Regions from separate parts of the Frankia sp. BMG5.60 genome, predicted to be linked through region 1. Evidence: predicted binding sites of a transcription regulator. Region 1 holds the regulator's gene; the other holds the start of a gene.

Region 1 (4,419 bases):
GGGCTCCGGACGTCTCGGCCCGCAGCGCCGCGATCGCGCTCTCGAAGTCGCCGAGCGACTCGAAGGCCAGGTACACCGAGGCGAAGCGGAGGTAGGCCACCTCGTCGAGCTCGCGGAGCGGGCCGAGGATCGCCCGGCCAATCGCCTCCGCGGGGACCTCCGCCGAGCCCGAGGAGCGCACGGCATCCTCAACCCGCTGGGCCAGCAGAGCAAGATCGTCGTCGCGCACCGGCCGGCCCTGGCAGGCCTTGCGCACACCGGTGATCACCTTCGCGCGACTGAACGGCTCCGCCACGCCGCTGCGCTTGAGCACCCGCAGCGACGCCTCCTCCATGGTGGTGAACCGGCGACCGCACGACAGGCAGGATCGCCGCCGCCGAATCGCCGAGCCCTCCTCGGCCTCCCGGCTGTCGACGACACGGCTGTCCGGATGCCGGCAGAACGGGCATCGCACGCGATACGCCTCCTTCGTCCGGTCCGGCGCGGCCACCTGGCGCGGCGGGACAGCGAGCCGACCCGCGCCTCCGCACCGGCCGAGCCGCCCCTGTGGACGGCCGCCCGCACCTCTGTGGAAAGCCTGTGCGCAACCTGTGGATGACTTACACCCGCATAAGCACCAGATGTTGTGTCTAACCTAGCGCACAACCCCAGTGATGGGGACACCGACCCCCCGCGTGTCACACCGGGACATCAGCCCGCGGGGGCGCGACAACCCTGCGCGAGGGCGCCGCACCCGCCCGCTGCCGCCGGGCACCGGCCCGTCACGGCGGCGAGCCGCCGAGCGCCGATCGGGACCGGACGGTGGCGGAGCGGACCGGCCGACCGGAGGGTCAGCCCAGCAACAGGAACTGGCCGGGGGTGAGCTCGACCGAGGGGAGATGGTTGATCCGCATCAGCCGATCCACGACGGCGCGGGTGTCGGCGTCGGGATCGAGCGCGACTGCGATCTCCCACAGCGTCTCCCCGGCGAGGACCAGGTGACCCCGCGGCGGCTCGCCGGACCACGCGATCGAGGCGCGCGGCAGGACGACCACCAGCACCGCGGCGATCGCCAGCGCGACGACGGCGACCACGACCACCCGGCCGCGGTGGGTCAGCCGCAGCGGCGGCAGCGGCTCGCCGGCGGCGCGGCGCACCGGCGGCCGGGATCCTGATCCGCGGGCAAGCCGCCGCGGCGGGCCCGGCGACCGGGATCTCCGCGACCGAGATCCCGGCGCCTCGGACCTCGACGCCTGAGACCTCGACACCTGAGACTTCGACACCTGAGACTTCGACGCCTGGGACTTCTGCGCCTCGGACCTCGTCGCCCGGGGAACCGGCGCGTGCGAGGGGCACGCCCTCGGAACCGGCCTCCCGGCACCGACCCTGGCGGCCGGCAGGGCCACCCGCATCCGCGCCGGACCGCTCGCCGGCCATCCCCCGGCGCGGCGCACCGCCCGCTCCCGGGCGGCCGCCAGATCGACCACCTGTGTGGTGTGCGCGCTTTGCACGGCTTCCTCCCAAGGCGCCCCGGACCACGTCGTCGACGCCACGAACTCCCGTTCGATCGAACTCCTGATCGATTGTCACACCGGAGTCCCGCCAGGGAAAGGGACACGCTCGAACAGACGTTTGAGATTCCGCGACCGGGCGGTTACCGTCGAGACGATCAGGTTTGCACCGGGCGGTCTCCCCCGGTCGCGGACAGCCGGGTGCCGTGGGGGGTGCCGGTCTCGCCGGGCGAGGCCGACAGCCGCGCGCACGTCCAGCGCGCGGCCGAGCGGCGGCCCACCGGCGACAGAGTAGGCGACGAGGAGAGCGGTAGGCGATGACCAGCCAAGGCAGGGGTACACGCCGGGGCGGGGCCCGCGGCAACGTGCGGGCCTTTCCCGAAAACCCCGCGGACGCAGCCGGCCTGACCCCCCGGCAGCGCAAGGTGCTCGAGGTCATCCGGGCCGAGGTGGAACGGCGCGGGTACCCGCCCAGCGTGCGGGAGATCGGGGAGGCGGTGGGGCTGACCAGCACGAGCAGCGTGGCGCATCAGCTCAAGGTGCTGGAAGAGAAGGGCTACCTGCGCCGGGACCCGAACCGTCCGCGGGCGATGGAGGTGCTCAGCCCCGATCGGCCGCGGCGCAAGGCCGACTCCGGCGCGGCGGCCGTCGTGTCGACGTTCCCGGGCGCCGCGGCCCCGGCCGGCGCGAGCGGCGAGGGGTCCGCGGCCTACGTGCCGGTCCTCGGGCGGATCGCCGCCGGGGGGCCGATCCTGGCCGAGCAGGCGATCGAGGACGTCTTTCCGCTGCCGAAGGAGATCGTCGGCGAGGGCACCCTGTTCCTGCTCCGGGTCGTCGGCGAATCGATGATCAACGCGGCAATCTGTGACGGCGACTGGGTGGTGGTGCGCCAGCAGCCGGTCGCGGACAACGGTGAGATCGTCGCCGCGATGATCGACGGCGAGGCGACGGTCAAGCGGCTACGGGTCCGCGACGGCAAGGTCTGGCTGCACCCGGAGAACTCGACGTTCAGCGACATCCCTGGCGAAGAGGCGACGATCCTCGGGCGGATCGTCGCCGTGCTGCGCCGGGTCTGACCGTGGACGGCCGGCCGCGCGAGGCGGCCGGCCGATTCGGCTGCCGTGGACCGGGCGGGTATGCTCCGCCGACCGCGCCGACGGCGAGCTCAGCGCCGGTCCCGGCGCGGCGGATCAGGGCTGGACGGGTCAGGGCTGGAAGGTGTGCAGTTCCGCGGCGAGCGACGGCGACACCCTCGCGAGCAGTCGGGTGCCGTCCGCCGTGTGCTCCAACTCGAGCACTTCGCCGTGAGCGTGTACCCGCGAGACGAGATCGCCCCGCGTGTAGGGGACGAGGACCTTCATCTCCACGTCGGGGTGGGGGACTCGGTCGCACAGAGCGTCGACGAGCGCGGTCAGCCCCTCCCCCGTGCGCGCCGAGACGAAGACCGCGTCGGGCGCGAGCTGGCGCAGGCCGGCGAGGACGGTCGACTCGGTGGCGTCGACCTTGTTCACGACGATCAGCTCGGTCACGTTGCCCGCGTCGATGTCGTTGAGCACCTCGCGTACGGCTGAGATCTGGGCGGCCGGGTCGGGGGCGGAGCCGTCGACGACGTGCAGGATGAGGTCCGCGTCGGCGACCTCCTCCAGGGTCGAGCGGAACGCCTCGACGATCTGGTGCGGGAGGTGCCGGACGAACCCGACCGTGTCGGTGAGGGTGAACGCCCGGCCGTCCGGCAGGGTCGCGCGCCGCACGGTGGGATCCAGCGTGGCGAACAACGCGTCCTCGACGAGGACGCCGGCGCCGGTGAGACGGTTGAGCAGCGAGGACTTGCCGGCGTTGGTGTAACCGGCGATCGCCACCGCGGGCACCTCGCCGCGCCGGCGGGCCGACCGCTTCGTCTCCCGCACGGTTGCCATCCCGGCGAGCTCCCGGCGCAGACGCGCCATCCGCGCGCGCAGCCGTCGGCGGTCTGTCTCGATCTTCGTCTCGCCAGGTCCGCGAGTACCGATGGGCGCGCGCCCACCGCCGCTGGCCGCGGCGCGGGACATCGACTCACCCCAGCCGCGCAGGCGGGGCAGCATGTACTGGAGCTGGGCGAGCTCGACCTGGGCCTTGCCCTCCCGAGACGTCGCGTGCTGGGCGAAGATGTCGAGGATGAGCGCGGTCCGGTCGATGACCTTGACCTTGACGACCTCCTCCAACTGGCGTAGCTGGCCCGGGGTGAGCTCGCCGTCGCAGATCACCGTGTCCGCGCCGGTCGCGGTGACGACCTCGGCGAGTTCGCGGGCCTTGCCGGACCCGACGTAGGTCGAGGCGTCCGGCCGGTCGCGTCGCTGCACGAGCGCGTCCAGCACGACCGAACCCGCCGTGGTCGCGAGGGCGGCGAGCTCCGCCATGGATGCCTCGGCCGACCGCAGCGAACCCGACGTCCACACGCCGATGAGGACGACCCGCTCCAGCCGCAACTGGCGGTACTCGACCTCGGTGACGTCGTCGAGCTCGGTGGCCAGGCCGGGCACGCGGCGCAGTGCCGCGCGCTCCTCCAGGTCGAAGCCGTCCCCCGAATCGTCATAGAAGCCCGAGAGGTACGCCGAATCCGAATCGGCGAGGTCGATGAGGGATCTGTCGAAAGTGGACGCCGTCAGGGCGTCGGCAGGAAGAGTCATACCATCCGTTCTCAACGCGGCTCGCTGCCGCGAGATTCCGCGCCGCTTCGTCCGGCCAGGTCACGCTCGCGGGTTCCGGCGACCTGATGAGGTCCGCGGGCAAGCGTCGGCGCGGGGCGCCGACCGCTTCCCTCGCGGATTCATCCCGTCTCCCACCAGGGTCCCACGCCGCCATGACGATCGCGAACGGTTTCCGGGCTGGCACACCGTGACCTTCGCGCCGGACCGGACGGGCACCTGGACAGGACGGGCACCTGGACGAG
Region 2 (4,419 bases), 2.5 Mb from region 1:
CGGGCGCCCGGCGACGCCGTCCTCGGTGGCGTGACCGGCAAGGGCTTCAACCAGATGATGGCCGGTCTGGAGGTCGGCCGGATCCAGGTCGCCTCGCGCGCCCTCGGGGTCGCCCGCGCGGCCTTCGACGACGCGCTTCGCTACGCCCAGGAGCGCGAGACCTTCGGCAAGCCGATCTGGGAGCACCAGTCGATCGGCAACTACCTGGCGGACATGGGGACGAAGATCCTCGCCGCCCGCCAGCTCATCCTGCACGCGGCCGAGGTGTTCGACTCCGGTGCCCGCGCCGACATGGAGGCCGGCATGGCGAAGCTGTTCGCCTCCGAGATGGCGGCGACGGTGACGCTCGACGCTATCCGCATCCACGGCGGCTACGGCTATTCGACCGAGTTCGACGTCGAGCGCTACTTCCGCGACGCCCCTCTGATGATCGTCGGGGAGGGAACCAACGAAATCCAGCGCAACGTCATCGCCCGCCAGCTCGTCCAGCGCCCCAACCCGCTGCGCTGACGGCCGAAGCGCGACGTACGGCTCGCACGGCCGGCGAGCGTGCGGGGTCCCTCGGTACCGCGATCCCGCACGCTCGGCGATGGCCCGCACTGCCCCGGCTGCCGCCGAGCCCCGGGAACGGTGTGGGCTGCGCATGTCGGGCTTCATCCGGCGGCGATGCCGTAGAGCAGGTCGTGCGGATGACGCGAGTAGGGGTTGCGGCGAGGGGTGCGGCTGGCGTCGATCCAGGCCGGCGGCAGGAACTCGGGGCGTCGGTCGGGGCCGAGCCGAACGGTCCAGCCCTGGTGGTGGATGACCCGATGGTGATGACCACAGAGGAGCACGCTGTTGTCCAGTGAGGTGTGACCCCCGTCGATCCAGTGACGCAGGTGGTGCGCCTCGGTCCACCCCGAGGGGCGATCGCAATGTGGGAACGCGCAGCCGTTGTCGCGGGCTACCAGCGCCCGACGGATGTCGGCGGTGACGGTGCGCTGGGCCCGACCGACGTCGAGGGGGACACCGGCGGGGTCGAGGATGATGCGGCTGACCGAGGCGTCGCAGGCCAGGCGACGTAGGACCTCGCGGGGCAGGGGCTGCCCCCAGCCGGTCGTCGCCGGCACACCGGAGCGGCCGAGCAGTGTCGACCAGGGGACCGTCACGGTCAGGTGCGGGCGGACGCCGCCGCCGACGGGCAGCACGGCGGCGTCGAGGGTGCGGGTGAGTAGGTCGACGAGGGCGTCGGCGCGCCGCCGGGCGGGGCTACGCGGATCGAGCGCACCGTCGACGGCCGGGCGTGGCGCCGCGAGGGGGTCCAGCGCGGTGCGGAGCAGGGCTGCTGCCTCGGGATCGAGCTCGCCGCTGATCCGAGTCATCCCGTCCGGCAACTCGGAGATCCATAGCTTCCGACGCCCCGCCGGGTCCTCTCCTCCCGCAGCGGTGGCATCGCCGGGACCTCCGGGCTGACCGTCATCCCCGCCGTCGCTGCCAGCCCCGCCGTCGCCGGGCTCACCACGATCCGAGTCAGCACCCTCGCTGCCACCGCCGGGAGCCGGGTCGGGCGGATCGCCGCCGGGGCTGGCATCCGCCCAGGCCAGGGTCTCGCGGAGGTGGCGGGCCAGGCGAGCCAGGGCAGTCGGGTCGAACTCGTCGGCCTGGCGCAGGAGAAACGCCTCAGCCCGCCGCCGCACGTCTACGGTGGCCGTGGCCGGCAGCGAGCGCATACCCGCCACAATCACCTGCGCCTGCTCCACACTGATCTCCCCCGCCGCCAGCCGCTTCCCCGTCGCCGCCATGGGACCGTCCACGGCCACCGCAACATCGACCATACGGTTGGCATCTGCCGCGCGGAGCCGCAGGCGTTCGCGCAGCAACGCCACGGTGTCGCTCGCACCCACGCGTCGGGCCAACCCACGGCCGTGCACCTCGGCGACAATCTGAAGGCGAAATGCCGCCAGCCTCGTCAACACGGCTGAACAATCCTGCAGAAATTCCAGCAGACCCGCGTCGGACAGCGACCACACCGGACCGTCGACCATTGCACCTATCTGCGCGGACGTCGCGGCCAATTCGTCGACCAGCACATGGAACCGGCTCGGAGACTCGGGATTCGAGACCATGCGAGAAGCCTAGGCGAGCCGCAGCCCGATGTCGAACGCATGTTCGGATGCGTAATCATCTTGAGGAATGTTCGCGGCGAGGACCGGCGCGGCGACACAACCTAGACTCACGCCCCAGACGGCTCGCGTGAGCCTGCCGACCGGGCCGCCGTGTGGCACCTCCAGCCCCATGGAGTCCCCGGTAGCCAGCCCGGACCCGGCAGGATCGGAAGAGGGACGGCCCCTGCCCCAAGCCGTGATCGCGGAGGCCTGTGAGCTGGCGCGCCCCGCCGAACGGTGCGATCCTGAGCGACGGCGTGGACCGATCATCGCTGCCACGGTGCCCGGATGTGAACGTCCTGGCGGCCACAGAGAGCCCATGCGGCGACGGACCAGGAGTGTCGCCCGCCGTCGCCGCCGCTTGATTTCCCCTGCGATTCCGCTAAGGGCGGCGGAGCCGATGCCGCCGGACTTGACGAAGCGGGTGTGAGCGTGCTGCGATATCTCAGGAACGCTGCCAGAAGGCGCACTCGCAGTGGGCGGAACGCCGCGACAGGAACGTCTCCCGATTCCCAGTGATGTGGTGAGAACCCGACGACGAAGAGAGCGCGGCCGCCCACAGGAAAAGGGGCTGCGCCGCCTTGGGAGATAGTGAGGCAGAATTGGCCAGGAACCGGACAACCACAGCGGCAGGTATCCGTGCCAAGGCTGAGTTCAACCCAGGCAGCCATGGGCACGCTCAGTCACACTACGAAGCGACCCGCGCGGGGCCGCCACATGGGGCCGCAGAGGGCACCAGCGACGCGTCTGGCAGGCGGGACCGGCGCCGTCGAGTCAGGGGACGGCGCCGACGGGCCATCGAATCTCTCTCGGACTACAGCAGCGAGCAGCGTGGCGAGTCAGACTGCGCTGGCTCAGCCGCGGAGTGCGTCAGGACGGCGGAGTGCGTCAGGACGGCGTTGACGGGCCGCCGCCCGGCGAATGCGTCCACTGTTGGGGCTCGCCGAGCGACTGACGACGGCACCGGCGGGTCAGACGGCAGGGGCGGGTCAGACGGCACCGGCGGCGCGCAGGCGGGCCGTGTCGGCGGGGTCGTAGCCGAGCTCGGCGAGCAGGGCGTCGGTGTGCTCGCCGACCGCGGGCACGGGGCCCATCACCGGGTCGACCCCGCCGATGCGGACGGGCGGACGCACCGCGCGCAACGGGCCGACCGGCGAGTCCACCTCCCGCCAGCGGTCGCCCACATCGAGCTGGGGGTGGGCGAGCAGGTCGCCGATGGTGTTGATCCGGCCGTTGGCGATGCCTGCCTCGTCCAGCCGGGCGAGGGTCTGCTCGGTGGTGACCTCGGCGAGAGCCGCTTCGACGTCTGCGGTCAGCGCGGCGCGGTGGCGGACGCGGCCCGCATTCGTCGCGTAGCGGGGGTCGGCCAGCAACTCGGGCCGGCGGAGCACCTCCTCGCAGAACCGCCGCCACTCCCGCTCGTTCTGCACGCCGAGCTGCACGCTGCCGCCGTCGCCGGTCCGGAAGCCGCCGTAGGGGGCGATCGAGGCGTGGCTGGTGCCGGTACGGGCCGGGGGGACGCCGGTGTACATGGCGTAGTACATCGGCTGGGCCATCCACTCGGTGAGCGAGTCGAACAGCGAGACCTCGAGCGCGGCGCCCTCCCCCGTGCGCTCCCGCATGAACAGCGCGGTGAGAACCGCGGTGTAGGCGTACATGCCGGCGGAGATGTCGGCTACGGAGATGCCGACCTTGGCCGGCGCATCTGGCGCGCCGGTGACCGACAACAGTCCGGTCTCGCACTGGATCAGCAGGTCGTAGGCCTTCTTGTCGCGCAGCGGGCCGGCCGAGCCGTAGCCGGAGACGTCGCAGACGATCATCCGCGGATCACGGGCCCGCAGCGTCGCCGCGTCGAGGCCCAGGCGGGCCGCGGCGCCGGGGGCGAGGTTCTGCACGAAGACGTCGGCCCCGGCCAGCAGGCCGGCCAGCACCTCGCGGGCCTCGGGATGCTTGAGGTCGAGGGTCAGCGACTCCTTCGCCCGGTTCAACCAGACGAAGTAGCTGGCCAGACCCTTGACGGTCTCGTCATAGCCGCGCGCGAAGTCGCCCGCGCCCGGCCGCTCAATCTTGATCACCCGCGCCCCGAGATCGGCAAGCTGGCGGGTGGCAAACGGGGCCGCCACGGCCTGCTCGATGGAGATGACGGTAATTCCCGCCAGGGGCTTGCCGGCCGCCAGGCCACCCGCCGGCGATGCGGCCCGCCTCGGTGCCGGGACGGCTGCGTCATCGGACAGCACGGTGGCATCGGACAGCACGGTGGGGTCGGGGGTCTCGG

Evidence for each region. Region 1 encodes LexA, which represses DNA repair genes until DNA is damaged. Its sites were predicted from a motif close to CGAACNNNNGTTCG; they were not measured.
Region 2: the regulator LexA is predicted to act here: its motif matches at 2,138-2,151, upstream of AC5R91_RS04020 (HNH endonuclease signature motif containing protein).

Annotation. Positions count from the first base shown of each region.
Region 1 covers NZ_CM182091.1:6,211,504-6,215,922, reverse strand. Annotated here, with positions in the region: gene nrdR (transcriptional regulator NrdR) at 1-454, opposite strand, end outside; gene AC5R91_RS25455 (LysM peptidoglycan-binding domain-containing protein) at 831-1,136, opposite strand; gene lexA (transcriptional repressor LexA) at 1,808-2,566, shown strand; gene hflX (GTPase HflX) at 2,696-4,156, opposite strand.
Region 2 covers NZ_CM182091.1:959,686-964,104, forward strand. Annotated here, with positions in the region: gene AC5R91_RS04015 (acyl-CoA dehydrogenase family protein) at 1-510, shown strand, start outside; gene AC5R91_RS04020 (HNH endonuclease signature motif containing protein) at 654-2,105, opposite strand; gene AC5R91_RS04025 (CaiB/BaiF CoA transferase family protein) at 3,134-4,419, opposite strand, start outside.